3 regions of the Paenibacillus sp. PAMC21692 genome follow, and region 1 is predicted to be linked to each of the others. Evidence: a T-box and tRNA genes for the amino acid it is inferred to sense, from the RefSeq annotation. Region 1 holds a T-box; the other regions hold tRNA genes.

Evidence for each region. A T-box is a leader RNA that pairs with one kind of tRNA and senses whether it is charged. The one in region 1 lies ahead of leuS (leucine--tRNA ligase), so its partner is inferred to be a tRNA-Leu.
Region 2: it encodes a tRNA-Leu, which carries the amino acid that the T-box ahead of leuS (leucine--tRNA ligase) is inferred to sense. The anticodon was not compared.
Region 3: it encodes a tRNA-Leu, which carries the amino acid that the T-box ahead of leuS (leucine--tRNA ligase) is inferred to sense. The anticodon was not compared.

Annotation. Positions count from the first base shown of each region.
Region 1 covers NZ_CP060293.1:5,734,950-5,745,474, forward strand. The annotation lists gene leuS (leucine--tRNA ligase) at 199-2,640, opposite strand; T-box leader at 2,702-2,926, opposite strand; gene H7F31_RS23505 (GNAT family N-acetyltransferase) at 2,985-3,749, opposite strand; gene H7F31_RS23510 (hypothetical protein) at 3,737-4,066, opposite strand; gene H7F31_RS23515 (YwbE family protein) at 4,098-4,298, opposite strand; gene H7F31_RS23520 (DEAD/DEAH box helicase) at 4,612-6,357, shown strand; gene H7F31_RS23525 (sporulation protein YjcZ) at 6,602-6,694, shown strand; gene H7F31_RS23530 (Cof-type HAD-IIB family hydrolase) at 6,836-7,642, opposite strand; gene H7F31_RS23535 (pseudouridine synthase) at 7,678-8,469, opposite strand; gene H7F31_RS23540 (RsmB/NOP family class I SAM-dependent RNA methyltransferase) at 8,470-10,029, opposite strand; gene H7F31_RS23545 (GTP diphosphokinase) at 10,142-10,525, opposite strand, start outside.
Region 2 covers NZ_CP060293.1:4,378,880-4,389,404, reverse strand. The annotation lists gene H7F31_RS17230 (extracellular solute-binding protein) at 1-349, opposite strand, end outside; gene H7F31_RS17225 (carbohydrate ABC transporter permease) at 473-1,285, opposite strand; gene H7F31_RS17220 (ABC transporter permease) at 1,364-2,335, opposite strand; gene H7F31_RS17215 (tautomerase family protein) at 2,342-2,524, opposite strand; tRNA gene H7F31_RS17210 (tRNA-Leu) at 2,743-2,829, shown strand; partial or broken gene H7F31_RS17205 (zf-TFIIB domain-containing protein) at 3,508-3,678, opposite strand; gene H7F31_RS17200 (hypothetical protein) at 3,713-3,928, opposite strand; gene H7F31_RS17195 (hypothetical protein) at 4,070-4,390, opposite strand; gene H7F31_RS17190 (xanthine phosphoribosyltransferase) at 4,473-5,042, opposite strand; gene H7F31_RS17185 (hypothetical protein) at 5,257-5,970, shown strand; gene H7F31_RS17180 (YkvI family membrane protein) at 6,091-7,137, shown strand; gene H7F31_RS17175 (AAA family ATPase) at 7,100-10,477, opposite strand; gene H7F31_RS17170 (metallophosphoesterase family protein) at 10,474-10,525, opposite strand, start outside.
Region 3 covers NZ_CP060293.1:4,428,944-4,439,468, reverse strand. The annotation lists gene H7F31_RS17420 (DEAD/DEAH box helicase) at 1-527, shown strand, start outside; gene H7F31_RS17415 (YqhG family protein) at 524-1,471, shown strand; gene H7F31_RS17410 (hypothetical protein) at 1,597-2,529, shown strand; gene H7F31_RS17405 (YqzE family protein) at 2,520-2,714, opposite strand; gene H7F31_RS17400 (N-acetylmuramoyl-L-alanine amidase family protein) at 2,866-3,555, shown strand; gene H7F31_RS17395 (divergent polysaccharide deacetylase family protein) at 3,520-4,407, opposite strand; tRNA gene H7F31_RS17390 (tRNA-Leu) at 4,605-4,688, shown strand; gene H7F31_RS17385 (GyrI-like domain-containing protein) at 4,835-5,467, opposite strand; gene H7F31_RS17380 (aldose epimerase family protein) at 5,535-6,524, opposite strand; gene larE (ATP-dependent sacrificial sulfur transferase LarE) at 6,659-7,531, shown strand; gene larB (nickel pincer cofactor biosynthesis protein LarB) at 7,528-8,328, shown strand; gene H7F31_RS17365 (nickel pincer cofactor biosynthesis protein LarC) at 8,322-9,221, shown strand; gene H7F31_RS17360 (dihydrodipicolinate synthase family protein) at 9,218-10,132, shown strand; gene H7F31_RS17355 (alpha-mannosidase) at 10,228-10,525, opposite strand, start outside.

The DNA of each region.
Region 1 (10,525 bases):
AAGTCATCCAAGTAGCATACTCGACGTCGAATATTGAATGCAGCCGAACCTTCCGGTGCTCACGTAGCTTCCACTACGCTCCGCTCCTCAGGTCCTAGCTTCATCCAATCTTCTCGGTACTGAGAACCGAACTTTTTGAACTCGCACTTATACAGTTAAGTCCGGATTATCATTCTTCACTCCGACCCTTGTTCGCGGTTAGTTCGCCACGATGTTAACCAGCTTGCCCTTGACGGCGATTACTTTGCGCACCGTCTTGCCGGCGATCAGCTCCTGAACCTTGTCTTGCCCCTTCGCCAGCGCCTCCATATCGGCTTCGTTCATATCCGCCGCGATGAAGATGCGATCGGCAATTTTGCCGTTAACCTGTACGACGATCTCAACCTCTTGGTCGACTGTCCAAGCTTCGTCATGCTCCGGCCATGCCGCGTACGTAATCGATTCGCTGCGGCCAATGAGCGCCCACAGCTCTTCCGCGATATGCGGCGCGATCGGGGACAACATCTGCAGGAATTGCTCCATTGCCGCCTTCGGAAGCGATTCTGTCTTGTAAGCTTCGTTGACGAAGATCATCAATTGGCTGATTACCGTATTGAAGCGGAGATTCTCGTAGTCCTCCGTGATCTTCTTGATGGAGCGATGCCATGTCCGCTTGAACGCGTCGCTTGTCTCGTCGTTATCCGTCAGCTTCGCGTTCAGCTTGCCGTCTTCGTTAACGAACAGGCGCCATACGCGCGACAGGAAGCGGTAAGTCCCCTCCACGCCGTTTGTATTCCATGGTTTCGTCGCTTCCAGCGGACCCATAAACATTTCGTACATACGCAGCGTATCTGCTCCAAATTCGCCTACGATATCGTCGGGGTTGATGACGTTGCCGCGCGACTTGGACATCTTCTCGTTGTTGGTGCCCAGGATCATGCCTTGGTTCACCAGCTTGTAGAACGGCTCTTTCGTATGAACAACTCCAAGGTCGTACAGCACCTTATGCCAGAAGCGCGCGTACAGCAAATGAAGCACCGCATGCTCGGCTCCGCCGATGTACAGATCGACCGGCAGCCATTCTTTCTGCTTCTCCGGCGAACAGATTTCCTTGTCGTTTTTCGGATCGATAAAGCGCAGATAGTACCAGCAGCTGCCCGCCCATTGCGGCATCGTGTTCGTCTCGCGGCGAGCCTTCATCCCCGTCTCCGGATCGATGGTGTTCACCCAGTCCGTCACGTTCGCCAGCGGCGATTCGCCTGTGCCCGACGGTTTGATCGCGTCGACATCCGGCAGCAGCAGCGGCAATTGATCTACCGGCACCGTCTTCATCGTGCCGTCTTCCAGATGGAGAATCGGAATAGGCTCGCCCCAGTAACGCTGGCGGCTGAACAGCCAGTCGCGCAAACGGTATGTCACTTTGCCCTGACCTTTGCCGGTCTCAGACAAATGTTTAATCATCGTGCTAATAGCGTCTTCGTTATTCAAACCGTTCAGGAAGTCGGAGTTGACGTGCGGCCCCTCGCCCGTATACGCTTCTTTCTCCACGTCCCCGCCGGATACAACCTCGATGATCGGCAAGCCGAATTGCTTCGCGAATTCCCAGTCGCGCGTATCGTGGCCCGGAACAGCCATGATTGCTCCCGTGCCGTAGCCTGCAAGCACGTAATCGGCAATCCAGATCGGGGTTTTCTCGCCGTTTGCCGGATTAGTCGCATAAGCGCCAGTGAATACGCCCGTTTTCTCCTTCGCCAGGTCGGTACGCTCCAGATCGCTCTTGCGGGCTGCAGCTTCCTGATACGCCTTAACCGCTTGCATCTGCTCGTCTGTCGTAATCCCGGCGACAAGTTCGTGCTCCGGCGCAAGCACGCAATACGTCGCGCCGAACAGCGTGTCGGGACGCGTCGTAAAGACAACCAGCGCAGAGTCGTGCCCCTCGATGTCGAACGTTACTTCGGCGCCTGTAGACTTGCCGATCCAGTTCCGCTGCATGTCCTTGATGCTCTCCGACCAGTCGAGCTCCTCCAGATCCTCCAGCAGTCGCTCCGCGTATTCGGTAATTCTCAGAATCCACTGACGCATCGGCTTGCGGATAACGGGATGGCCCCCGCGTTCGCTTTTGCCGTCGATGACTTCCTCGTTCGCCAGCACGGTTCCGAGAGCCGGACACCAGTTGACCGGAACTTCGGCCACGTAAGCCAGTCCCTTGTTATACAACTGGATGAAAATCCATTGCGTCCATTTGTAGTAGTCGGGATCCGTCGTGCTGAATTCGCGGTCCCAGTCGTAAGAGAAACCAAGCGATTTGATCTGGCGGCGGAAGTTGTCGATGTTTTTGAACGTGATATCTCTTGGATGCTGCCCGGTATCGAGCGCGTGCTGCTCCGCCGGCAGGCCGAACGCGTCCCAGCCCATCGGATGCAGGACGTTGTAGCCCTTCATCCGCTTGTAGCGGGATACGATATCCGTCGCCGTATAACCTTCCGGATGGCCGACGTGCAAGCCCGCCCCGGACGGGTAAGGGAACATATCCAGCGCGTAGAACTTCGGCTTGCCGCTGTCTTCCTTCGTGTGAAAAGTTTTGTTGCCGTCCCAATATTGCTGCCACTTCGGCTCGATCTCCAATGGATTGTAGCCATGGCGCTGCTGCTCTTGACTCATGTAACTTCCTCCTAATCAGGTCTGAAAACTAAATAAAACCTCCCGCCCCCAGCGGATTAACGCTAGGGACGAGAGGTCATTCTCCCGTGGTACCACCCTAGTTAGCGAAGGCATTCTTTGCCGTTCGCTCACTTGATGTCCTTAACGCGGACATTACGGCGGGCTTCGCGATTAACGATCCCGCAGCTCCAAGGCGAGCTTCCCCGCGCGCATGGGTCCGGCTTCCACCAACCGCCGGCTCTCTAGGCCCCGCTACGCAAGTACTGTTCCTCTTCAACGCTGTTTGAACTCTCATATAAGGCAAATCAATTAAATCAAATTATATAAGGTACGCCTTGGCAGTGTCAAGCTTTACCGTTCGTGCCGACTCTGTACCAATACTCGTACGCCGTCTCGAAGCCGAGTTTGTCGTACAGCCCATTCGCCGCGGCATTGTCCCGCACGACGAGCAAATACCCCATCTTCGCCCCTAGCATATGCGCGTAGCGGAATAAAGCCCGCGTTATCGCTTCTCCGAAACCTCGTCCCCTTGCTTCTGGCGCCGTCACGATATCGTACAGTCCCGCCCAGCCATCCTCTATGACGGCTAGGCCGCAGGCGACTGGCCTCCCGTTCTCCTCCAGCATGGCGAAGCCTTGCCTCAGAGGACGGTTCGCGAACATGCGGCGCGTCGTCTCCCGTTGGCTCGGGGTCAGGTTTTGAAGCTCCGTAACGGCGTCCAGCCATGCCTCGTTTATCTCCTCGGTCAAGGTCAAGCCCTCGCGCGAAGGAGCCTCGATACCGGCCAAGGGCGCCGTCTTGACCAGCGTATGGTCGATCTTCCCGTACCCTCTGCTCTGCAGCCTGTCGTCCAGATCCCCGGGATGCGCGAAAGGCGTCACCTTGAATACCGGCGCCAACCCTCTCGCGCGATACAACGCTTCGCAAATCCGGATTTTCTCGTCCGCCTCCGGAAAACCGTCATAGATGGCGCTGACGGAGTTGGACCGTTTCGTGTAGCCGTCCGCGAAGCGGACCAGCCAGCCGCCAAGCAGCACGGTCTGGAGCGCCGGCCAGCCATTAAGGCTGATCTCCTCGAGCCGCTTGTATTCCGCCGCTATCGCTTCCATTCCTTCGCCTCCCCCTCCGTCAGCCGGAACCGTTCAAGCTGATCGTATAATTTCTCTTTGGTTAGGATCTCGACCTGTTTGCCTCCGATGAGGTCGAAGTGGGGATAGTCGTCGCGGGCATGGATATGCTGCGGCGGAAGACCGTTCTCCACGCACCAGCGGGACAGCTTGTCCAAGTCGGAACAGCCGACCTTCGTGACCGTTGTCATCCATGGAAATTTGGGGTCCAGCCAATAGTGGGTCAAGAAGGCGATTTCGCCTCGTGCGACGGCCGCCTTCCATTGCTTCATCTCGTCTCTTTTAATGCCGAACGCCAACCGCCGCGCCTCCCCGATCTGAAATTTGAAATTACGGATTCGTCAATATTTCCTTCACTCGGCCAACCTGCCCGTCCGTCAACCGGACCTTGATGCCATGAGGATGGTTCGGCGAATTCGTTAGCAGCTCTTTGACAACGCCCTTCGTCAGCTTGCCCGTTCTCTGGTCTTGTTTTAGCACGATATTGACTTCAAGGCCCGGCTTGACGTTGGCCCGGATCGTTCCATTCATGATGCGTATTCCTCGCTTCCTTTATCTTCGCCTCATTTTATCATAGCAAGTTACAAGATGCACTCGACCCTCCGAACTGTTATACTAGCTAAAGGTTGTTCAAAAAGTCCGCTTCCCATTACGAAGTAATTCCTGAAGCTTGTTCGACTTCGAATATGGAATGCAGCCGAACCTTCCGTTTCTCACGTAGCTCTGCTACGCTCCGATACTCAGTTTCTAGCTGCCTCCCATCTTCTCGGTACTGAGAACCAAACTTTTTGAACTCGACTATAACAGGCATCATACGAATAGATGAAATGAGGAATTATGGAATATGTCCACAACATTCAGCTCTCTTGGCATTACGCCGGAGCTTACCGCATTATTGAAGGAACAGGGAATTGCGGCTCCTACGCCGGTACAGCGTCAAACGATCCCCATGCTGCTCCAGGATAAAGACGTTATTGCCCAGGCTCAGACGGGCACCGGCAAGACATTGGCGTTCGCTCTTCCAATGCTCCAGCGCGTTAACGTTGAGAAGGAGCAGGTACAAGCTCTTATTCTGACACCGACGCGCGAGCTGGCCATCCAGATTACGGCAGAGATCAAAAAGCTTGCCCCTGTCGTCGGCGCAAGGGTGCTTGCCGCTTATGGCGGCCAGGACGTCGACGCCCAGATTCGCAAGCTGCAGCGCTCTCCCCATATCGTCGTCGCCACGCCCGGCCGTCTCATCGACCATATGACGCGCGGCACGATTAATCTCGGCAAGCTGTCCATGCTGGTCCTAGACGAAGCGGATCAGATGCTTCACATGGGCTTCCTGCCGGAGGTCGAAAGCATCATTACGCAAACGCCGCGGGCGCGTCAGACGATGCTGTTTTCCGCCACGATGCCGGATGCCATCCGCAAATTGGCGGCGGAATATATGAACGCGCCGGAGGATGTACAGATTCGCAGCGCGAACGTGACGCTCGACAACATACGCCAGCTTGTCATCGAGACGACGGACCGCGGCAAGCAGCAAGCGCTGATCCATCTGCTCGAGCAGCACCGCCCCTATCTCGCCGTTATCTTCTGCAGAACGAAGGTGCGGGCCAAGAAGCTGAACAAAGAGCTTCAGGATGCAGGCTTCGAAAGCGACGAGCTGCATGGCGATCTGACTCAGGCGAAGCGTGAGCAAGTGATGAAACGGTTCCGCGATGCGAAGCTGCAGATGCTGGTCGCTACCGACGTCGCGGCGCGAGGTCTCGATGTCGAGGGCGTTACGCATGTCTACAATTACGATGTGCCGCAAGACTCCGAAATTTATATCCACCGAATCGGAAGAACGGGCCGCGCGGGCCACAAGGGTATGGCGATTACGTTGGCAACCCCATACGACGGCTCCAAGCTGGTCCTCATCGAAAAAGGCATTCAAGCGCGACTTGAGCATAGGGCTATCGATCGCGAAGGTTCTGTGACCGAGAGCAGCCGCGCTCGATCTGGCGGCGAACGCGGCGAAGCGGCAGGTCGCAAATCCTCCGAGCGCAGCGGAGGACGCAGCGTACGCGGCGGACGTGATGGAGGAAGCGGCGTCGACTCGGGCGGACGCGGCGGGCGCGGACGCGGAGCCGAACAAGGCTCCGGGCGCGGATCGGCAGCCGGCAAGACGCGCGGCACAGGCGGCGGGCGCGAACGTGACGCGGAAGCGCGGAGAGGAACCTCCGGACGCGGCGAAGACCGTCGCTCGGGAAGCGGGCGGGCGGCTGTTGCGGGTTCGACTGACGAATTCAGCTCCAACCCTTGGGAAGCAGGACGAGACAGCAATGAGAAGCGCGTATCGGGCAGAGGCGGCAACAATGAGCGCGGCGGTCGCAAAGACAGCGGCAGAAATGCCGGCGGACGGGGCAAGGCTGGCGGAGAGCGCGGCGGCAAACGCAATACCGCTTTGTCAGCCAGGAGCGGACAAGGAACGGATTCGTCCAGACGCGGTGTAGGCCGCCCATCCGGCGGTACAGGCGGACGCGGTGGATCGCGCGGAGTAAAGTCACCTGGGGGCCCGGGCGGCCGCTCCGGCAAATCTGGAGGGCGAGGCAGATAATTGCGTTTCCGCGCTTGTAGCCCATTTTCGAACCGACTAGACTGGCGTCCAATCCTTTTTAGGGGTAATTCATACAATACAGTAAGCCGAATGTTGGAGATTCCCACCTCTCAAGATGAAATGGCTGCATCGTCCTCTGGCGAGCGGCAAGTTTCATTCCGAGAAATAGAGGAGTATGCGATACTCTCCTCTATTTGAACAAACTCGTCCTTCTTCGGTAATCCCTTTTTTAGGAGGCAACAAAATGTCTGGTGTGCATGGAGGCTACTCGTCGGTAGGTACAATCCTTGTTCTGTTCATCCTTCTGGTCATCATATCGAAGGTATTCTGGTATTAAGAAGCACTTGCATCTATAACGCTTAAAGCTCCGTTCTAACGGACGGAGTTCTTGATGCCTGATATGAGCAAAAAAACGGCGGAGTTCGGGACTTTAATCCCGCTCCGCCGTTTCTTATAAGCGATTCTTGATTCTAACCCGTTAATGCTGAGGATTGATTACATATTCTCTAAGCGCACTTGCCACGCTGCCGTCATTATTAGTCCCAACGACAACATCGGCTGCCTCCTTGACGCCTTCCGGGGAATTATCCATAGCAATCCCCAGTCCCGCGAAAGTCAGCATCGAAATATCGTTAAAATAATTGCCAATCGCTAGAATCCGTTCCGAAGGGATATTTTTTTGCTCTGCCAGCCTGCGCAAAGCGCTGCCTTTGCTAGCCTCGGGATGCTGGATGTCGATAAACAGATCGCCGCTGCGGATAAGCTGAAGTCCGGGTTCATCCCGCTCCCAATCCCCTTGCACCATGTCGATCTCTTCCTTCGACCCGAATACGGACAGCTTCACCAGCCCTTCCGGAAGTTCGCCTCCAGCCGGAAGCACCGTCGGAACAGTCTTATGCTGCAAATACATCGCCTCCGCAGCCTCAGAAACGCTCTCTACTAACATGTCATAAGCCGTATTCAAATCAAAATGAATCCCTTTTTCCCGGCAATAAACCAAATAAGGCTCCAGCAGCTCCCCGTCAATGTCGAACTGGAAAGTAATGGACCGATCCTCGAACTCCACGATTGCGGCCCCGTTATGCGTAATTAAAGTGCCGTTAAGACCAAGTTCCTCCAGCACGGGGAATGCGCCCATTGGCCCTCTGCCCGTACAAAGCACAATCTCCGCGCCATGCCGGGCGCATTCTCTTACCGCTTCCTTCACCCTCTCAGGCAAAAGATGTTCGTCCGTAAGCAGCGTACCGTCAACGTCGAGCGCGATCAAATCAAATTTGCGTTGCATGTCCCCACCATCCTGTCTCTCTCGATTGTCGAACTCTATAGCTGAGACGTGCGTTCGCTTCCGCGATGCGCCTTCAACCCTTCTACTTCTTCGTCCGTGAGCTCTCTATAAGCGCCCTCTGGCAGCGATTCGTCAAGCGTGAGAGGCCCCATGGAGAGTCTCTTAAGCGTCAGAACGGTTTTGCCTACGGCTTGGAACATTCTTTTAACCTGATGGAATTTCCCTTCGCGAATCGTCAATGTAATAAGCGATCGGAACTCCGAACCATCTGACCGTCCTTCCCCGTCTTCCCCTGTCTCGTAGACGCTTGCGATGACAAGCTCGGCAGGCATCGTCTCGTATCCATCATCTAACGTTACGCCGGAGGCAAAGCGATTGACATCGTCTTCGTCCACTTTACCGGCTACCAGCGCTTCGTACGTCTTGTCGACATGCTTGCGGGGCGACAGCAGCTCATGCGCGAGCACTCCGTCGTTTGTCAGCAGCAGCAGACCTACCGTATCCTTGTCCAACCGGCCGACCGGGAAAGGAGCAAGACGCGTATCCTCCGGACGGAGCAGGTCGACGACCGTCTTGTCCCGTTTGTCTTCCGTCGCCGAGACGACGCCGGCCGGCTTGTTCAGCATGAGATAGATAACGCTGCGATACTCGACGCGCTCCCCTTCGCAAGTCACTTCCTGTAACGATACGTCGACGATAAGGCCGCTGTCCTTTGCTATGACGCCGTCCACGGCCACCTTGCCTGCCTTGACCGCCTTCTTGATCTCGCTCCGCGAACCGTATCCCATGTTGGAGAGGAGCTTGTCCAGTCTCAGCTTATCTCCCATTTATGTTCGCCTCCATCCCGGCGACAGCTCATTTTTGAGCACGCCGTTCTCATATTTGCCCCAACCGATCGGTCTACCTACCAGGCATACCAGTACGAAACCTTTTATCTTCTTATCGCCTATCCCTTTAATGATGCGGTCTTCTGCCACGAATAACGTCTCGCCTCGCAAGTAACGGATAACTTCATCACTGTCTGGGCCATCCAATTCCAATACCAGAGACGCTTCATCCCTGCGAAGCCCCATCGCCAGCGCCTGAGACGGCACAAAGCGGTTCCATTTGACCTCTCCAACGTACCAGCCTGCACGGACAACCTTAAGCCCGTCCAGAGAAGGCACGCCCGTCGGCTGCATATAGAGACGCTCTCCGTAGGAGAAGGGAACGCTGCCCCAATCCCCCTCCCGGAGTATGAGCTGCTGCTTGCTAAACGCCTCCCACAGCTCGACCGGAGTTTGATCGGAAGCCGAGCTTCCCGATTTTGCTCCTTTGCCCTTCCCGTCTTTACGTAGGCGCTGCTCTTTCATCATGCCGGTAAGGGCAGGAGTCGCAGCTGCAATCGCGGTCGTCGGGACCCATGGACGCTCTAATTCGATCTCCGTCGTCCCGCTCCCCGACTTTTTGCGGAGCAACGCGGCATAATGCCCTTCGCCTTCGATCACATGCGGCCATAACCGCGCGGTCCCGCTCAAGGAGCTTACGATAGATGGCCCCGCACTTGCTGCAGTCGCTTCATCGACCCAATCCGGACGGCCGGCGCGTAGTCCGCATTCATGCTTAATCGGCTCCACAACGAAGTCGGGATGCTCCTCCAGAAAGGAAGCAATCTGCGACTCGTTCTCTTCCGGCGAGAAAGTGCAGGTCGAATACAATAGCAAGCCGCCTGGCGCCAGCATCTTCGCGGCGTGGTTCATAATATCGCGCTGCATGGCGCTGCACTTCTGCACGGAATGTTTCTCCCAATCGCCGACCATAGAATCAGCCTTGCGGAACATCCCTTCGCCGGAGCAAGGCGCATCCACCAATATGCGATGAAACCATTCCGGAAACGATTTGGCGATGGCTGCCGGTTCTTCGTTTAGAACGATTGCGTTTCTGATGCCTGCGAGCTCGATATTTTTGGCCAGCGCCTTCGTTCTCTCGCTTGCGTTGTCATTCGCTACCAAAATGCCGCTCCCTTTGAGCATCCCGGCAATCTGGGTCGACTTGCCTCCCGGAGCAGCGCACAAATCGAGCACCCGATGTCCCGGCTTCACGTCCAACAGCTCGGCGGGAAGCATCGCGCTCGGCTCTTGAATATAATACAACCCCGCATGGTAAAAAGGATGTTTGCCGGGTCGCTCCTCTTCCTTGTAATAGAAGCCGTTCTCCGTCCAAGGAATACGACGATCCGGATTTTGTAGATAATTAAGCTCCCGCCATTCCTCTTTCGTTACTTTGAGTGGATTTAGACGCAGGCCGAACGCTCTCGGCGCTTCGTACGAAGCCATGAACTCATCGAATTCCTCGCCTAACAATTGCTTCATTCTGTCGATAAACCGTGTCGGCAAATCCACCTTCATTAATGTTTCCTCCCGCTGCTTTAAGGCTGCCGCTTCCCGGATAGAATAACCTCCGAGCAACGCCATGCCGGCGACGCTGGAGGTTATTCGCTCGGCGGAGTAGCTCCGCCGCTTAAGATTGATTGTTTTTTTTAGCCTTCGCGATGGCCGCTCCTATATCGATCGACAGGGTATGCAGAGCATGATAGTCCTGCTGTTCAAATAATTCGTTGAACTTGATCTGGAACTGTGCCGCTTCTCTTACGCGATGGTAGAAATACAAATCCTGTATTCCGTTCAGCACGCGGGATACCGCATTGGACTGCTCTTCGAACTCCGTCTGCGCGTCAAGAATCTCCTCGCGGATGCTTGTCATCTCGGTGTCCAGCAAGAAGGCGGCTTCGGCCGCTTTCTTGAGCCGGTTCCGCACATCCTCGGGCAGACTTTCCTTAAATTTATAATTAAGCGAATGCTCGATCGTAGCCCAGAAATTCATCGCAAGCGTGCGGATTTGAAT
Region 2 (10,525 bases), 1.4 Mb from region 1:
GCACGACGTCCGGAATATCGTTTGTCGCGAACATCTGGACCATCTTGTCTTGATATTCGTTATGCGGGATGAGGCGGATGTCCAGATCGGCATTCGTCATCTCCTCCAGCTTTTTAACGTACTTGTCATCGTTGATGTTGGGATGTTTTTCGACATACGCTACGTTTAGCGTTCTCATGGAAATCGAAAATTTAACGGGCTCCTTGGGCTTTTCCGCGCCGGCGTTCGTGGAGGACGGCTTTTCCGTGCTTGTGCCCGTGTTGGAGCTCCCTCCGTTGTTGCCGGAGCATGCGACCAGCATGGCGAATGTCGTCAGCAGGATACCGGCGCGAGTCATGAATTTGGTCATTGTTTACCCCTCTTTTCTTAAAGTTGTTGGTTTTGCGCTAAAGCGCTTCCAAACTCATTACCAGTATATTGGGTTCGCTTCGGGCGTCACAATGGACTGTCTTTGTGTCGGCTTGTCGTTTTTTTAGGACTTTATCGAACCGATCAGCATGCCGCTGATAAAAAACCTTTGCAGGAACGGATAAAGCATAATAATGGGCAGCGTAGCAACCAGAATGACGGCCATCTGCACGCCTTGCACGGATTGCGACGTCACTTCGAACGCCAGATTGCCGGTATCGGCAAGATCGTCCGTAATGAGCAGCTCACGCAGCTTTACCTGAAGCGGGTACAAGCTCCGGTCATTAATATAATACAGCGCATCCATATACTTGTTCCAGTTCGTCACCGAATAGAAGATGCCGACCGTCGCCAAAGCGGGTTTGGACAGCGGCAGCACGATGCTCCACAGCGTTCTGGTCTCGCCGCATCCGTCGATTCGCGCTGCATCGATAATTTCCGTCGGCAGCTGCGCGAAAAAGGAACGAAGCACGAACAGGTTGAACGCGCTGATCGCCGTCGGCAGCATAAGCGCCCATAACGTATTCGTCAAATGAAGCTCGCGCATCAGGATGAACTGCGGAATAAGCGGCGCGCTAAAGATCATGGTCAACAGAATCAGAATGAGAAGCAGACGGCGTCCAACGTATTCCTGCCGCGAGAGCGGATATGCCAGCGTGGATGTTGCCGCCAGGTTAATGGTCGTACCCACTACCGTAATATAAACGGAGATGGCGAAAGCTCGCCAGATGGACACATCCTCGAAAACATATTTGTAATAATGCGTCGTAAATTCGACAGGCCAGAACATGACCTCGCCGCGGTCAATTGCTCCTCCGCTGCTGAGCGATTGCGCGATGACGTTCATAAACGGCAGGAACATCGTCAAGCCGAGCATCGTCAGAAACAAGTAATTGGCGATCAGGAATATCTTCCTGCTTACGCTTGCGTGTCTCACCTCGTGGTCACCCCTTCGTTAGTACAGTGATTCTCCGGTCGCTTTCTTGCTGAGCGTGTTCGCGATGAGCAGCAGGAACAGGCCGACTACGGATTTAAACACGCCAATCGCCGTTGCGTAGCTGAATTGCAGCTGCTTGAGGCCGGCTTTGTAAATATACGTGTCCAATATTTCGCTATTGCGGATGTTAAGCGGATTCTGGAAGACGAACACACGCTCGAAGCCGTAATCCAGGAAGTCGCCGATCTTGAGCAGGAACAGAATCGTAATGACCGGCAGCAGTGCCGGGATCGTAATGCTGAGCGTCTGCTTCCAGCGTCCGGCGCCATCAATCTCCGCCGCTTCGTACAGATCGGGATTGATGCCCGCGAGCGCCGCCAGATAGATGATCGTACCCCAGCCGACATCTCGCCATAATCCCGAGCCTACGAGTACGCTCCGAATGTAGGAGTCGTCTCCAAGGAAGTAGATGGGATCGATGCCGAACCAGCCTATCATAACATTTAGAACACCGGATTCCGGCGACAGGATGCCGACGAAGATACCGCTTACAATTACCCAGGACAAGAAATGCGGCGCGTACATAATCGTTTGGATGATTTTTTTGTAAAGCATGAGCCTTACCTCGTTCAGCAGCAGCGCGAGGATGATCGGCGCGGTGAACGCGAACAGAATGTCGTAGATGCCCAACAGCAGCGTATTCTTTAAAATGTTGAGGAAGTCGTAATGCGAGAACATCCGCTCGAAGTGCTTGAGCCCCACCCACTTGCTGCCCGTTATGCCGCTAAACAGATTGAAGTCCTGGAAGGCTATAACGGAGCCCATGAGCGGTACGTACTTGAATAACAGGAAATAAAACAAACCCGGCAATGATATGAAATACAACGCTTTGTACTTCCACATATAGCCCAGAAGCACTTGGCCTCCGCCCGATCTTATACGAGGGGATGGCGCTGCTCCCGCTCCTCTTGGTTCCAGCTTACTGGCCATCCTTTCTCACCTCTTGATTCTCAGATTGGCAGGCGCATTGTCGTCGATCGGGATTTCGTTAAACTCGATCGTTATAAATGCTGGTTCTCTCTCGATGATGCGCGACAGCTCCTTCGTGAACACTTGGACGATCTCTTCCTTTTGATCGTCCGTACGCCCTTCGTACATGCGGATTGAAATATGCGGCAAGTTGAGCCCTCCGTTTCGATAGTAAAGTTGCAAGCTGATTTGTTGGTTCACCGGCATACCTTAATCCTACGGAGATGACGTTCATCGGACAATGGAATGGCTTTGCGGAGCTTGTGTTTTTTTTAGGTCGAGGAAAGATTGGGGGAATAATGAAACAAAAACTTGACCTTATATCGGGTCATGTGATATATTATCTTCTGTTGGCGCATTCAACATATGCGGTCGTGGCGGAATTGGCAGACGCGCTAGATTCAGGTTCTAGTGGTGTAACAGCCGTGGAGGTTCGAGTCCTCTCGACCGCACCAACCTCTATATCAACAAGTTCGCGAATTGGCTCTTGGAGCAATTTTCGAACTTTTTTTGTGTCAAAGTAACCCGATTTTTTCGGGTGCAGCACCAAAAGTTGCAGCCATTCCTGCTCGGCCGGCAACCGCCAAAAAAACCTCTTATACCCGCTTACACGGATAGAAGAGGTTTTTTGATTTCGGAAAATGGCATACAAACTTGAGGATTACCCTCTAATCTGCCCCTGTGCTGCTTCAGCTCAATTAGTCGAACAAATCGCCGAATACGTCCAGCATCGTTTTTTTCTTCTTGTACGGACGACCGTACTTATCGTAGCCGTACTTGCTGTTCCCTTGTCCGTATCCATAACCCTGTCCAGGAGCAGAGCCATAGCCCGGCTGACCGTAACCAGGCTGGCCGTATTGGCCCGGAGGCTGTTGGTAGCCTGGATTGCCGCCTTGCGAATGAGGCTGCTGATAACCGGGATTGCCGCCTTGCGAAGGCGGCGGCTGGTAGCCGCCTCGCCCCGTCCCATCGTAACCCGGAGCCGACCCGTAGCCCGGACTCGTCCCGCCTGCGCCAGGAGCAGGCGCGCCGCTATAACCGGCTTGTCCGCCAGGACTGTTGCCGAACGAGCCGGCTTGACCCTGATCTACATTTGGCGGAGCCTGAACGCCGCCAAAACCCGTGTTCTGGATTTCTTGCTCCATCCGTTCGTAATCGTCACGCACCTCGCGGACGCCCTGTAGCAGCTTCTCCAGCTCACCGCGATCCAGCCATACGCCTTTGCAAGCCGGACAGACGTCGATGAGCACATCCTCCTTCTGCACTTCCTTCATTCGCACATCATCGCATACTGGACAATTCATGGAATCACTCCTCATAGTTTGTGGTGATTTTCTATTATTCCAGCGGAGATCTTCGCTCCTCGGATGCAGGCTGGTACAGATAACCTCTGCTCAGCTTGACCACTCTTCTGCTTGGTTTGCGGATCATGACGGAGACGTCATCCCAGGCGACGACAATGCCCGACACATCATTGCTCTCCAGATCGTCCCGCACAATTCTGACTGTCTCTCCCGAATGCCGAAACGCATCCAGTTGTTCCTCCGAGATCATCGCTGCTCTACACCTCCTATGTATAGTTCCCGCTTGACGGCATTCTATCGCTCGTTAATCGGACGAAGACCCCAATGACAGCTTGCGCAAATCATTGAGGTCTACTCCATCCATGGTGCATTTATGAGTTTAACCTGGCTGTTAGCCTACATGCTCCTTGGAATCGTTGGTCTCGTACCATTCGTCCAGCACGCGGGAGGACATGACTCTCTTGCCGATATACTCCGCTTGCTTCTCGGTAAATTGGTCCTTCCACTCGATGGACAACTCGTCGCACAGCTTGACGATCGTCAATAGCTCGGACCATGCGACGTAACGTTTGTACCAAAAAAATTGCGGATGCTCAATCATATAAGGATATAGATCATCGAATTCGGTATGCTTGCAATCTAGCGCTCTCTCGAAATGGATCTTGGCGTCATTTAACTTCACGTTCATAAACTCGGCAGATAGATTTTCCATGATAGTGTGCCTCCCCTCGATCACTTACGTTTATTATAAGCCATATCATTCTGCTGGGAAAGAGCGAACATGCTGGAACATCTTACTCAAAAGTAATCTCTCCGCCCTCCAGCGAAGCAATACGCACGAGCGATTCTACGCGAATGCCGCTTTCGCGAAGCGTGCGGCCGCCGGCCTGGAAGGATTTCTCGACTACGACTCCCATGCCGACCAAGGCCGCTCCGGAACGTTCGATTATTTTGATCAACCCTCTGGCCGCATCGCCATTAGCGATAATATCATCGATAAATAATACCCGATCGTCGCTCGTTAGAAACTGCTTGGATACCATAATATCGGTAACCATTCCCTTGGTGAACGATGGGACCCGCTCGCAATAAGCGTCCGGATCCGCGATGAGCGTCTTCTTGCGCCTGGCGAACACGAGCGGCACGCCAAGGACGTACGCCGTTGTAAAAGCGGCCGGAATGCCGGATGACTCCACCGTAACGACCTTCGTAATCGACTGCTCTGCAAACCGCGCTGCGAATTCGCGGCCCATCTCCATCGTAAGCTCCGGGTCTACCATATGATTAATGATCGCGTCCATCCGCAGCACGTCGCTCGACACTACCGACGATTCTTGCAATATGCGTGTCTTAAGCTTCTCCATCATCCATTACCTCCGCTTTTTTTCCCTTTTCGATAACGTACCATAGGATTGGCGCGTCGCGCAACCTAACATCTTGTCAAATAGAAGCCCGGCTTGGAGTTGGCGGCGTCATACATGAATCATTTACAAACCTTTTTTTGTAGAAAACAGCAACCTTCCAGTCCTGTAATACGTTACAATAGATAGACATTAACGAACGGCGGTGGTAGGAAACATGAAGAGAAGGAATACGATGGACAAGCCTTGGCGCAAGGAGCTCATGATTTGCGCGACGGCTTTTATGCTGCTCCTTGCAGGCTGCCAATCCGCTAAGCCGGACCAGCAGAACGGCAACGACGACAACGTTGTGATAGCGGAGGAAGTTACATCGGATGGCCCTCAGAAGTCCTACCTGGAAGACGCTGATCCGAAAACGGTCGGCAGCGACGCTCCGAGCGGCAGTCTCGCAGGTACGGACGACGGTTCGTCCGCCGAGACCTCTTCCGCCAAAAAGGGCGGCGGAACGGGTGATCCGGGCTCGGGCCAGCAAGATGAGACCAAATGGAACAAAAGTGTTCCTGCGCTGCATGGCATCGCAATTGGCGACGGCGTCTCGGCCGTAACAACGCTGCTGGGCAAGGAGCTCGACAGCTACTTGCTGGAGGAAGAGAGCAGCCAAATTCATGTCCACGAATATGAAGGCGTTTCTGTCGGTTTCAGCGGCAAAGGAGCCGTCCATTTCGTCGAGGTGTTCGGATTGGACGCTGCTTCCGGATTGAACGGACTTAAGATCGGCGACAAACCCGAGCAAGCGATCAAAAAGCTGGGCCAGCCGGAAGTGCAGTCCGAATATCACCTGACATACGAAGCAAAAAAAGCAAGACTGAAGCTGGATATTGACCCCGGCAGAAATGAAATTGTATCCATGAAGCTGATCGCTGCAAGTTAAGCGATCGGCTTTTTTTGTTGTCCGGAACGTAATTTGGAGGAAAATCCCATCAGGCAGTCATTTAGCCTCTTCATCGGACATACCCTGTTAAGAGAATGCTGTTGGATCGGAGGGTCGCCGGTGCAGAAGAGGACAAGCAAGGTGCTGCAAATTGCGTCAACTTATATGGGTACGATCGTTGGGGCGGGTTTTGCGACGGGACAGGAAATTTTGCAGTTTTTCACAAGATTCGGTTATTGGGGTACGATCACAATCGCGTTCGCAACTGTTCTGTTTATCTGGCTCGGCACCAAAATGATGATTATCGCCAGCGAAATTCGCGCCAATTCCTACGAAGATCTTAACAAAGCGCTGTTCGGCGACAAATACGGGCGGCTGATCAGCCTCTTTATGCTTGTCATCTTGCTCGGCGTGACCGCAGTCATGCTGGCCGGGGCAGGCACCATCTTCTATGAGCATTGGAATATAGCGTATCAGGCCGGACTGTTGATCACGATGGCGGGCAGCTTTCTGCTGCTGCGCAAAGGAATGAAGTCCATTCTTGCCGTCAATGCCATCGTCGTTCCGACCATGCTTCTTTTCACTGTTTTCGTTATGATCCACACATTCCACACGCCGGGCTCCGCCAAATTTCTGACGTTGTCCACCGACTACTCCCCATGGGCCGCCCTGGCGTCCCCTTTTCTGTATACCGCCTTCAATCTATCGCTTGCCCAAGCCGTTCTCGTTCCGCTAGGCGCGGAAATTCGCGATCGCCAAACGATCGTCATGGGGTCGTGGCTGGGCGGCATCGGCATCGGCTTTATGCTGCTCGCCGGTCATATTGCTCTCTCCGTGCATATGCCGGGCATCCAGCAATTTGCCATTCCCATGGGCGGCATCGCCAGACAGCTGGGACAGTACATTCAGTTTATCTACATGTTCCTGATTTTTGCGGAAATTTTCACGACGCTTATCGCCAACATCTACGGCCTGACCTTGCAGCTTAAGGAGCGCACGAACTTGTCAAGAGAATGGCTGACGGTCGCGGTGCTGCTGGTTTGTTATTTGGCCAGTCAGATCGGGTTCGGGCCGCTGCTCTCCACGCTGTATCCGCTCTTCGGTCTTATCAGTCTCGGCTGGCTCATTCTTATGATCCGCCGTCGGGTAACGTTCCGGAATTCCTGACTGAAAGGAATGTCGTCGCTAGCTGCGGAGTCATATCGACGGTCACGGCATCTCTGCAGCCGGCAAGCAGTGCATCCCGCACATGCTCGTGGCAGGTAAACAAGATGATCTGACGTTCCGAAGCGATTTCGTTCATCAGCGCGGAGGCAGCATGCAATCTCGCGCGATCGAAATTGACGAACAGATCGTCGAGCAGCATGGGCAGCTTGACGGGTCCCGTCGCTTCCCGGGCAAGCGCAAGCCTCATCGACAAATACAGCTGCTCCGCCGTTCCCCTGCTAAGCAGGCCGCTGTCCTTGGCGATGCCGTCCTTCCGCTCTATGCCTATGCCCGCCTCGGGACCGCCGGCAAGAACGCGCACATACCTCCCCTCCGACAAAAGCCGCATATAGGCCGAAGCATGGCGGAGCACGGAAGGCTGCCGTTCCTCCTCGAACTTCTTGCGCGTCGCTCGAATGAGCGCTCGGCTAACGGACAATACGGCGTAGCGGCTGGAATCCGCCTCCAGAGCAGAGACAGCCATGGAGCGCTTCGACAGCAGCTCGCCGCGCTTTTCCGCGCTGGTCAAGTGCTCCATCGCCTGCTTGACGCGTCCTCTGCGCTCCAGCCAAGACTGCTGCAGCTCCGATAGTCGGGCAGCTTCGAGTTCGGCCTCGCGAAGGGACTGCTCCAGCACCAGCTCGTCGCAGGTTGTCCATAATGCTTCAAGCTGCGCCAAGCGCTCGGGGGATTGTCCGGCGGTCAGCTCGATTTGCACCAGACTGTATTCCCCCTCCCATTCTCCAAGCCGCACCCGATTATGCAAGGCAGTCTCGTATTGCTCTTCGGTTGCTGCGCCTGCCGCTTCGAGCAGGCCGCCAATCTCCGTGCCCATAATCGAAAGAGCGGATTCCGCATGCGACAATTGTTCGGTCGTCTTGGCTACTTGAGCGGCAAGCGACAACTCCTCCGAACGGGAGGCAGCTTGTCTGCGATACTCTCCTTGCAGCAGCGTCAACGCGAGCACGGGATCCTGCGCAGCTTGGCGCCGCCATTCGGCGTAACCTTCGCAGAGGGCAACCGCATGCCGGACGTAATCCGACCGCTCGCGGTCGGCTGCCGCTATTTTTGCGGAGAGCCGGTCGTACTGGCGCAGACGATCCATTGCGCCTTCTGCAAGCTCGAACGTCTCCAGCGCGGCTGTCGGCGACAGGCTCTCGGGCAAGGCTCGCGCGGCCAGCCAGCTCCGCCATTCCGCCGCTGCTTGGCGTATCTCGGCCACGGCTATCGCCAAAGCAGCTTCGCGCTCGTCCAGCATGGCGCGAATCCGGCTCAGTCTCGCCTCATGCTCGTCCATACGGGAGGCTAATCTCTCCTTGCGGGCCAGATGGTCGCCGGTTGCCCCGACTATAGTTAGCAGCGCTGATTTCGCTTCTGGCTGCGTTCTTCCCGCGGAGCGGTCAATTAACGCGCCCAAAACCGCTGACGGATCCTTCACGAGCAGCCCAAGCGCCCTCACTATCCGCTCCTCGGCTGCACTGGCCGTCTCCGCAGAGTCAGGGATGCCGCCTGTTGCAGCGCTCCAGCCCCTGTTGTTGCCGCTTTTGCCGGAGCGTCCAGCCAAACGGCTTCCTCGATGGGATTTCCCTCTCGTTTTTGCCCTGTCTGCACCTCTGTCCGCGGACAGTCGGCCTGCGACCAAAAGCGCGGCGGATGCACCGCCAATCAGAAGCGCTGCGGCTAAAGCACCGTCGGATAGATCGCCCAGCAGTCCGGCCAGCGAGCCGGCTGCGAGCAAGGAGGCAGCGCCAAGCCCGCTTATGCCCCACGGCAGCCAGCTTGTCCTGGCCACGCTGGACTCGATGACCTCCTCCTTCGTCACGGCGCCTGCGGACGGGCTTGCGGATTGCTGACGAGCCCGCTCCAGCTCCCATGCGCGAAGCGCTTCATCAACCGATGACCAGGCTTGAGCCAGGCCGGTCGGAGTCAGCTCCAGCAGCGAGTATATGCCATCGCCTCCTGCAGCGCTCTCGGGCAGCCGCTCCAGCCGAAGCGCGGTTTCAGTCTCCTCAAGGAGCGCTTGCGCTTCGAGATGCCGGGCTTGCATACTTTCGCATTCGGCTTCCAACTTCTCTTCCTTGCGATGCATGACCAGCATCCGCTCGCGAACGTCCCGGACATCTTCCTTATCTGCTACCGTTACCATTAATTCACGAAGCTGACGTTCCGTCCATTCGGGCGATATAGCTGTAACCAGCTTGGCGATAACTTCGTCCAGCGACTCCAGCTCGACCCGCCATTCCGAAACTTGCATAGACAGGCCGCGGATTCGCTCCGCCCCTTGCAGCGTCGCTTCGAGCTCGTCGCCCCGCGCGAGCAGCGTATCGTCATACGAAAGCGACCGCCTTCCGCCCTCTGCCTGCTCCAGCTCCTTGCGAAGTCGAGCGGCCTCCTTCTTCAGCAACTCTCGTCTACCCTGCAAATCATCCCACACTGAAGAAGCATCCGCAGCCAGATGTCCGGCACCCGAGAGCCGCTCCATCTCGGCGCGCAGTTGAATGCCGCGCAGCCAGATCGGCCTGGCTTTCACGGCTTTGCGCAGCAGCCGAACACGCTCTTCAGCAGCCGGTACCGCTCCCTCCAGCGCCGCAAGCTCCCGCTCTGTCGTCTCTCCTTCTCGCGTAAGTTCATTGAACCGATCGATGCCGTCCTCCAGACCTCGGAGTTCCGCATCGAGAGATTCGATCGTTCGCGCATAGCCGATCAGACTCTGGTTCGTCCCCTTTGGCTTGAACAGCTCGTCCATCTCGGCTTGTATACGCTTTTCGGCTGCCGCAACGGCGCGCCCCTCCTCCCAGCCGGCCTGATAGAGATAACGGCCTAGCTCGCCGCCGGACAATGTACCGACTTCCATCAGCTCCGACAACGTGATCGCGAAGAGCTGCCGATAGAGCCGCTCCTGCACGCCGCCGAGAAACTGCCCCTCCCATGCGGCCTGCTCCAGTACCCGCTCCGTTCCGAATTCCGTGTCATTAAGCCTTTTTTCGCCGTTGTCGCGCTGCCACTGCTTTACCTTGGGCTTTCCGCCTGCAATTGCCGCGTAACGCTCCAGAAGAAACCCGCGTCCTTGCGCATCGGCGAAAACAAGCCTCCCTCCATGTCTGCCGCCTCCAGCAGGCTCATGGCGTTCTCCGGGGGAAGATCGTCTCGGGAAACCATACAACATCGTTCGCAGGTAGCCGAACAACGTGCTCTTGCCTGCTTCGTTAGGCCCGTAGACGACAATGACCGGAGCATCCAGTCCGATGCTCCGATCATTCAACTCGCCGTATCCGTCAATACGCGCTTCGATCAGCCTCATTCCTTTTCCCCTTCCTCCGCGATGGCTTCGATGGCAAGCAGGCGCGCC
Region 3 (10,525 bases), 1.3 Mb from region 1:
GCATGAACCGTGGCAAAAAAGATTGGATGATGGACCTCTTCCGCGGCAGAGCTCAGGTTATGATCGCAACGGAAGCCGGCGGTGAAGGCATCAATCTGCAATTCTGCCACAACATGATCAACTTCGACTTGCCATGGAACCCCATGCGCGTAGAGCAGCGGATCGGACGCGTGCATCGACTCGGCCAGACCGAAGATGTGAAGATCTACAATCTGTGCACGCTCGGCACAATCGAAGAGCATATCGTAGGTTTGCTGCACGAAAAGATCAACTTGTTCGAGCTCGTGATCGGCGAACTGGACCATATACTGGAGAGGCTCGACGGAGGCGAATCGATCGAGAAGCGGCTGGCGAAGGCGCTGCTAGAAGCCGGAAACGAGCAGGAGCTGAAACGTCAGCTCGACGAGCTCGGCAGCTCCATATCCGAGCTGCGCGAAGGGGCGAAGTCCGAAGTCGGACTTGCTAAGAGTCCCGACTTGCTGGTGAAGCTGGACCGACTGGGGCAAACTGTGGAGGTGAAGCCGTGAACGAGAAACAAATCCATAAATTCGTTGGCCGATTTCTGGAAGCAACGGGCTGCTCCATCCTGGAGAAGTCGAATGCCCATTATATGGTCAAGCTGTCTCCGGAAGCCGATCGGGAGCTGACGAATCGTCCCTATTACTGGAGCTTTGTTGACCGTGTAGGCGCGGAGCCGGAGACGATGACGTTTCTGTTTGTCACCGACAAGACTAGATACGAGACGATGCTGGAAGCGCCAACTCCATCACCCGGCCCCTCCGCCGGCGAAAGCCTTGCGCCAGCGGCGGATGCCGCCCTCGCCCGATCGTTCGGCTTCGTCCACACGACCCTTGCTGCGCCAGCCCGCGTTCCTCGCGACGATCTCTATTTCGGCTCGCGCCGGCTGGATCAACTGTTTGGTGCTACTCGAAATAAAGGCAGCTATGTGTTCCTGTTTCAGGAACCTGACAAGCGCGGCGGCAATCCGTACAGCTCGACGCCTTATACGGCATGGCTCGGCATTAATATGCGAGTGGAGCTGACTTGCGATCGCAAGCGGGAGGAAATCCACAGCTTCGGCGTGTCGCTTGTGACCGGGCATATTATTGAAAACTTTCACGACCGTCTTCAGCATAAAAAACTTACGCCAAGACTCCCTGCCAATATTCATCTAGCCCGAAACGGCCTATCCTACAACCGTGCGCTGACGTTAATTGAGCAGGCGTTGGAGCGTAAGCTCAAGGGATACGACTACACTTGGGCGGAAGGGGCTGCTGCAAGGCTGCAAGAGGAGCTTTCCCGCATTCAGGCTTATTACGAGCCGTTGCTGGAGCATGCCCTCCCCGAGAACAAGTCAGCCATTCAGGAACAATACATGCAGCGGCAAGCCGAAATCAAGTGGCAATACGAGCCGCGCGTGACGGCTTCCGCCATTAACTGCGGCATTTTCCATCTGGAAGGCATAGATTGATGACATTGTGACGGGAATCGTTTCATTGCGGCAAAAGAATTGGTTCCCAGGCAGCTATTGGGCGACAGGTTGCAACAGTCTTCTTGGGGCTTGTCCGCTACAATGAATCCAGAGAGGTGATTACAATGCGAACAAGCTGGAAGATCGCAACGGCCGCGACCGTTCTCGCGGTTATGTTAAGCATGTCGGGCGGGACGGACGCAAGAATTTATGCAACCGGACAAGCCATGACGACGCTGGACAAGGAACAAGACGTTACATTGAAAGAACAAGCACGGTTATGGGCCGAACAGCTCGCGAATTCTCCGGATGGAGCTTTTGCGGAATGGAAGGGAGCTTGGGTAAGCGCGACAGCGCTCGGACCCGGTACGCATAGCTGGCTCGTAATGATGAAACGAGGTCAAAATGTTGTCGGATATATGATTGTTTATGCCAAGGATGGCGGAGGTTATGTACTGGGCGAATACGGCATCGGGGAATACCCGCCCTTTAGCTCGGCAATATTAAAATCCGCTTTAACCAGACTAGGTCTGAGCGAGACGTCCATGAAAGCGACTCGACTCTATATTCATCCCTTGCTGGCTGCTTGGCAAATATCGGGCGGCATTGCCGGTAATGGATCAATAACCGAAAATCATTATACAGATGCTTATTCGGGCGAACAATTGCCGATTGACGCCGGACAGTGGGCCACTGCCGCTGCTCAAGCCGCCAACGCAAACAAGCATGGGGTTAAAAACGCCCATGCTTCGATCTCATCTGCTGGAGCCATGGCTTCTTTCGATCCTTATGGCCGATTGCCATGGCTCACCCAAAGTCCTTATTCGATTGGTGCCGATCCCCTCTCGATTTTATCCGGCGCCTTGCAAGACAATAGTGAGCTTAGGTACGTCAGCAAGTCCTTCCAGGGAAAGATGACGTATGTGTGGTCCGTCACGGGATATACGGAGTGGTCGGGCGGAGAGCTTTTTATCTCGCTCGACAGCGAAGAGAATGCTCCGGTCCGACGATATATTCCTGCTTCCTTGCTGCAACCATTAGGATCCTTTTACCTTTGACGTCCTGAACGGCCTCGCCACCACATCATCAGACTCATGCCGCCGAATCCGAACCATCGCGTCAGCCAAGGCTCTTTTGCAGCTTTGGCTGACGTTTTTGCTTGCTTGCGCGTCTCCGACGGCGTCTCCATATACGTAATGAATTGCTCCGTCATATACTTCACAAGATCGCTTCCGCCCTTCATCTTCGCCACCTCCAGCTTCTTATAGTGCGAGTTGTTACTATCATTATTCCCGCTTTAGGTCGGTCATAATCATGTATGAGATTACCTCCGAACAGCCACGCTAACGTCAAATAAATCATTCTGATCCGGTCGCAGGAGGTTGACGTTGATCATGATTCGAACTTTGCTGACACTGCTTGTTTTATTTATGTTTTTGGTTCATCCCGTTGCGGCGGCCGCCTCATTCCCTTCCCAGTCCAGCGATCGCTGGGCATTGCCAACGACTACCGTCATTATTGACGTTGGGCATGGCGGAATCGACGGCGGAGCATCGCATGGCGACCTGCTGGAAAAAAACATTAATCTAGCCATCGCGAGCAAGCTTTATTTGTTATTGCGAAGCCGAGGCATTGCCGCCGTCATGAACCGGACAGGCGATTATGCGCTCAGCGACGATAATCGCTGGCACCGTACCGGTTCCCGGCATAGGCGCGACCTTTCGCAGCGCCGAGGATTAACAGAAGAGATCGGCAGCGAGCTAATGGTCAGCCTTCATGTAAACTCGGCACGCAACAGCAGGAAACGAGGTCCTCTTGTCCTGTTTCAGAACACGGGCGAAAGCGCCTTGCTCGCCTTCTGCCTGCAGGAAGTTCTTAATCGACAACAAAATACATCCCAGCTCCCGCGTGAGGGAAAACCATTTTATTTGCTGCGGAGAGTGGAGCAGCCTTCGGTCATTGTGGAGATGGGCTTTATCAGCAATGATCAGGATCGGAGCATGTTGACCGATTCACGCAAGCAACTAGAGATTGCCGAGGCGATCGCTTCAGGGATTGGGCACTACCAATGGGTCGCCAATTGAAGCACCTATAAGCTCCGACAGCTTCAAGATCTTTGCTTCCGCCTGCAAGCCCGGAATGGATTGTTGCAGCACAGCTGCCGTCTTGAGACCCGGGGAACCGACATGGCCGATCGTAATGGTACGATTATGGGTCTCCATATGCTTGCGAATAACGTTAACTTGCCTGGATATGTGCTCAGCCGTATACACATCGTCGAGAAACACATTGTTCTCGAGTACGGGCAAACCAATCTCCTGGGCCAGCTTGGAAACGACGGAGCGGTAGTTCGTCTTGCTGTCCAGAAAGAACAGTCCGCGCTCTTTGCATACGGTTAACACAATGCGCATGATACGTTCGTCTGCCGTTATTTTGGAGCCCATATGATTGTTCATGCCGACGGCATGCGGCACATCCACAATTGCAGCTTCTACTCTCTCCCGCACTTCGGCATCGCTAAGATCGGCTGTAATGGCGCCGGGGCCCAACCAGTTCTTTTTGCCATATTTCGGCTCCATAGGCATATGAATCAGCACATCATGTCCGAGCTTGTAAGCTGCTTCGGCATCCTTCTTTGTCGTAGACAAAAATGGCATGACGGCAGCGGTGATTTTTACCGGCAGCTTCAGCATCTCCTCCGTACCAGCCATCCCGTTGCCGAAGTCGTCGATAACGATCGAGACCGTTTTTTCGGCTCTATCGGATGGCTGAAGCGATTCCGACGGTTGGTCGACTGCGGCTGCAAGCGTTGAGGGGTGCAAAGCAGCCGTTATAGCAAGAGTCATGGAGAGCACGGCTGCAGCCCGTTTCCATCTGGGCAGCATCCTATTCGTATGCAGCACTTGCGGCGATTGACTAGTTTTTTTTCTATTCATTGTTCCGCTACCCCCTAGGGTCTATTTTCTTTTTCCATCATCGATTCCTTCATTTACCTTTCCACGATTTATAAGGATTTATGTACCATGCCATTGCGCCGAGAAAATGATGGAATTAGCTGAAAATTTAAACTTTAGCATTGGCGTTGACTTCCACTTGGAAGCCATGCTATTATAAATCTCGTTACTTTAGACATGCGGTCGTGGCGGAATTGGCAGACGCGCTAGATTCAGGTTCTAGTGGTGTAACAACCGTGGAGGTTCGAGTCCTCTCGACCGCATCAACAAAAAGTCCAAGCTCAAGAGCTTGGACTTTTTATGTTTTTACCGGCACTAATTAGGATGTTTCTCCTCGATGATCGCTCCACGAATGCCGAGGCGTCCAACCTAACGTTTTCTTGGCCAATGCATTGCTGACGATCGCTTTTTATTCGTTTTTCTCCACTCGGAAACGAAGCACGGTACGAAGCTTGTCCGCCTGAGTTTTCCTCGGGTCGGATATGTATATTTCCTTATGAACCTTCGAGATTCGCTTTAACCCGTGCTCATCGCAGTACCGCTCCATTTTCGCGAAACTTTGCGCTTCATCGTCATATGAGCCGTGGTGCATCATCTGAAGACATAATCCTTCCTCCTGCTCGCCGAACATAACCTTGTCCAGCAAGACATGAGGCTTCTTCGCTTTTACGGTTTTCAGCACGTCCATCGCCAGCGGTTCCGTAACGAAATCCGGCTGTCTGATCATGATCGTATACAGAAGTTTATCTTTGTCCAGTACCTCTAATCCTCGTGCCTCTACCGCGAGATCCCATACTCCCTCCAAAGGGAAAATCGTATATTCGTAATACCCTTCCGGCGCCTCGCCTTTTTTGGGCAGCATCTTTACCCCATACGACAACGAGTACAAGACTCCGACGGCTTCCCGAAATTGTTCGTAATTGGGATTGCCCTCTCCGCTGATCATAAAATACCTGAAGACAGGAACCTCGATAATGGCCGGCTCCTCCTTCGGCAGATACAAAGCTTTGTCGTTCTTTTTCCATTCGTATTTCGCGGTCACCGGCATTCAACTCCGAATAGTTTTTCTCTCCATTTTAGAACATTTGTTCCTGTTTTGTCAAAAAAAATTAACTCATCGTTACTTCGAAGTTCAGCCAAGCACTGACGGTATGCCTGGGCGGAAAAACGATAGCTTGACCGGCTTCCGCCGCTTCGGCAAGCGTCAGCTTCGGAATCACGTTAAACATCTCCAGACCGATATTGTATTCGCAGCCGTAAAATGGAGCGCCGCTCGCAGGCTGGAAGTTTTGCCAATACCATAAATACGGCCAGGTATTACCGTCCCACGAGACGTTTAAACAAATCCCATCCTCCGGTCTTCGCAGCTTGTAACGATAATCCGGCGCCTCTATATACAATAAATCTCGCTCTGTACCCGGAGCAGCCATTTGCGATAAATCAATGCTTTGTCCATCCTGCTTAGCGTACGGCCAGCTCCAGCTTTCCCCGCTTACCGGATTGCAAACAACGGCGCCTTCTGACAACTCGACCTTGGTTGCCTCAGTAAGGAACGGCTTGCCATAGGCCAGATGATGTCCCCAATTAGCCTGCAATTCGACCGTTGGCGATTCATTCGTTATTTTTTCATTGATTCTAAAAATGGCTTCTCGGGATTTCAAGCAAATTTCTTTTTCAATGAGAAAAGGCATCGAACGCAAGCGGTTAGTCAGCTTTATGCTCACTTCCGCCTCATTGTCGCACAATATCTCGTAATCCCAGGGAGTTACCGCAGATTCTCCGCGATGGATCACCGTATCGCTCTGCTCATGCGTGTAACTGACCTCCGGAAACATTTCCTGCCACCCTCCCGTATAGGTCGTCTGATAATCGGGAAACAGAGCATGAGCGGGCTGGATCCCCATTCTGGTTACCCAAATCAAATCCATATCGCTCGGTTTATGTAAAAAACGGATAGGTTCGCTGCCCTTGTCCAGCAGGATATGAATGAGCAAATGCTCATTCTCCACAATGAGCGAACGATAACCTTTGTACATTAAATCATCGGTAATCCTGCAGCCATAGTTGCGAAAGCTTCTGTACAGATTTGTTCCGTGCATATGCCAAATCCCCTCTCTTGATCCATTTGCATAATTGGCGAATTCTAATTTACTTATTGATTAAGTTTATTGTATAATGGAGTCGATTGAATGTAAACCATAACATCCATGTTGAAATGAGGTGAACTGTTCCCATGTCGATAAAGCAAGCAAAGCAGCCACCTGACCGGCTAACGTTAGATAAAGACCGCCGCCTCGGCGAAATCATTACCCAAATGGCCGGGGAAGGAAAAATAATGTTGGCTTATTCCGGCGGCGTCGACAGTACCTACTTGCTTATTCGCGCGCATCGGCTGGTCGGAGAAAAAGTTGTCGCAGCCATCGCCGCATCGGAAACCTTCCCGACCCGCGAATATAATGCCGCCATTATGATTGCCCGGCGTTACGGCATCGCGGTGCACGAAACATCGGTTTCCGAGTTCGCTAACCCGCAATTCGTCGCTAACCAACCCGATCGATGCTATCATTGCAAAACCGGACTTTATTCCCATCTAAACGAGGCGGCGCAACAACTGAACTGTTTATTTATTTGGGACGGATCCAATATCGATGACTTGGGCGATTACCGGCCTGGCCTTAAAGCCAAGCAAGAGCAAGGACTGCGCAGTCCTTTGCAGGAAGTCGGCTTATCCAAGCTGGAAATTCGGCAATTATCCTACGCGATGGGGATTCCGACCTGGAACAAACCGTCCTTTGCCTGTCTGTCGTCGCGTATTCCTTACGGTACTGAAATCGACAGAAAGAAAATCGATCAGCTGGATGAAGCGGAAACCTATCTGCTCTCTCTCGGCTTCTATCAGGTCAGAGTCAGACACCATGGAGAAATCGCCCGTATTGAAATCGACCCCGATGAGATGGAATTAATGTTTAAATACAACGCCGAAGTTGATCGCCGCCTGCGGCAGCTCGGTTTTAACTATGTGACGCTCGACTTGCAAGGATATCGAACAGGCAGCATGAATGAACGGCTTGGAGCTGCCCTGCGCGTTAACGAGGCAGGTGCATGATGAACCATTTGGAACAGTTACTGCAATCCGTGCAAGCAGGAGAAACGGATATCGCAACCGCGGCCAGGCAGATCGGCATGATCGCCGGCGGCATGCCCGAAGGTCAAATCGCGGAACTTGATTTCGCCCGGATCGATCTGGACCGGGAAAGACGCACCGGTTTTCCCGAGGTCATCTATGGCGAAAGCAAAAGCGCCGAGCAGATCAGCGCCATTGCGAAAAAACTTGCCGACAATCATCTCCCTGTTCTAGCCACCAGGGTATCCGCGGACAAAGCGTCTTATATCCAGCAACATATACCTGGCGCAATCTATCATAATGCCGCACGAGTGCTTACTATCGGAAGCATGCAGCCCGAAGTGGCGCAAGATCGTCCAACGATAGCTGTCGTATGTGCCGGAACTTCCGACCTGCCGATTGCCGAAGAGAGCGCTTTGACCATTGAATTCGCTGGACTCCCTGTCAATCGTATCTATGACGTGGGCGTTGCCGGATTGCATCGGTTGCTCGTCAAATTGCCGGACATTCGCCAATCGGCCGTTATCATCGTTATAGCCGGCATGGAGGGCGCTCTGCCTGGTGTATTGAGCTCGCTTGTATCCAAACCGGTCATTGCCGTTCCTTCCAGCGTTGGATACGGAGCAGGTCTCGGCGGTATCACCCCGCTGCTGGCTATGCTCAGCTCCTGCTCCCCTGGACTGACGGTCACCAACATCGATAATGGATTCGGCGCAGCTTGTGCCGCCATACGCATCTTCAAGTTGCTTCCTATGACGGAAAGGAGCCCTTCATGCTAAAAACCGTATATTTGGATTGTTTCTCCGGCATTAGCGGCGACATGACTTTAGCCGCTTTGGTCCACGCCGGGGCGAGCCGCGAATATATCGCGGAAGAGCTGATAAAGTTGCAAACAGAGCCCTTCTCTCTGCAATGGCGGCCCGTTATGAAGGAAGGTATTTCCTCTATCAAGCTGGAAATAACGATTGACAACGAAACGGCTCCATCGCATCATCGTCATTATTCGGATATCGTTCAAATCATAAAAGCTTCAAATTTTAACGAGAGGGTGACCAGAGACAGCTTAACCATGTTTGCCAAATTGGCGGAAGCGGAGGCTCGTATTCACAATGTCCCGATCGAACATGTTCATTTTCATGAAGTAGGCGCGCTGGACTCGATTATCGATATGATCGGCGTCGCTCTTGCCCTCGATTCGTTGGGCGCCGACCTCCTCATCGCGTCTCCAATTCCGCTTGGAAGCGGCTATATTTGGTGCGATCATGGCTTATATCCCGTACCCGCGCCAGCTACTCTCGAGCTGTTGCTGGATGTTCCGATCGCCCATTCCGAAGTCAATGCCGAATTGACGACGCCAACAGGCGCCGCAATCGTGGCGGGACTTGCCGATTATTTCCTGACCGGGCTGCCATCCATGATTGTAGAGCAAATTGGTTATGGCGCAGGTACCCGGGACTTGCCTAATCGTCCCAATGTGCTGCGCGCTGTTGTCGGACGTTTGTCGTCGCATCAATTAACAGCACTTGGGCAGTCGCGTCAAAAGAGAAATACCCCCACTTGGCACCAGGAAAAATCCCATCATTCAGACCATCACCATCACCATCATGATGATCATCATCATCATAGCCCGAACGAACATCATACCCACAAACGGGAGGACGCGATCATATGAATAACCCAACTGTATCTGTACCAGTCAAAGGTGTTTACTCTCTGCTGCTTACCCCTTTTCACGAATCGGGAGAAATCGATTATGCAACCTATGAACGTTATGTCGACTGGCAATTGTCGCAACAGCCCCAAGCGCTTTTCGCTTCTTGCGGCAGCAGCGAATTGCTTACTTTAAACGCCGAAGAACGGCTGCAACTGACACGAATCGCCGTAAAACGTGCCGGAAATATCCCTGTTGTAGCAACTGCCAACGCTGGAAGCGACCCGACCGCCCATCGCGACGAGCTTCTGCGGATGGCCGAAACCGGGGTTTCTGCATTGGTAGCCATACCGCCCAATGGTTATGGACATGATCCAAGTCGTCTGTTGCATTATTTCGCCGAGCTGGCGACGGCCTCACCCTTGCCGCTCATCCTGTATGAATTTCCCGGCGTAGCCCCGCACTATATCCCGCCGGAAGTGTATGGGACACTGGTCTCCGAACATGGGGTAAGCGGAATCAAAGATACAACTTCGACGTTGGAAGGCATCACGGCCAAACTTGCCATAGCGCCGGACAGCCTTGTATTTCAAGCGAATACGGCTTTTCTTGTGCAGGCTATCACCGCTGGAGCGAACGGCATTATGGCCATTACCTCCACAGCCATGGCTAATCTCAATATCGGACTTTGGAACCGATTGCAGCAAAACGGCGGAATAGTGGATGATGAAGTTCAACTGCTACATCGCGAACTTTTATGCCTGGATGCGCTGATTTCCAACGGCTTTACCGCTACCGCCAAATATTTGGCCGCTTTGCAAGGTCTTCCTTTCACCCTGAAAACCAGAACCGGAGCTTCCTTGCAGCCGTCTACAGCCGAAGCGCTGCGTATTTGGCATGAAACGCTAGATCCGGCTCTGCAAGGAAACTAACCATGGAGCACGGGAAGCGTAGCAAGGCATCGTGCATCGCCATTCTAACCGCCGACGCCAAAAAGCCGACCTCGTGGTCGGCTTTTCCTAATGTCCTAACTTAGTACCACCCTGAACGTCTTAAGCTCATAAGGGGTGAAGTGAACCGCAAACTGATTCGACTGATGAGCGATCTCCCGTGCTTCGCGTTCCATCAGGTTCACCTCCGCCACTTCCGCTACGGAAGCGTTAAACCTGAGGGATACGTTGCCGCGCATGCCTGCGTACTCGTAACAGCGCACAATCAAAGCGTCCGAATCCTCGGCACGTTTAACCGTGTCCACGACCACATGTCCGCCTTCTATAGCTAACAGGCCAAAAGTCAGTGGTATCGCTTCTGCAGAGCCTTGCGCC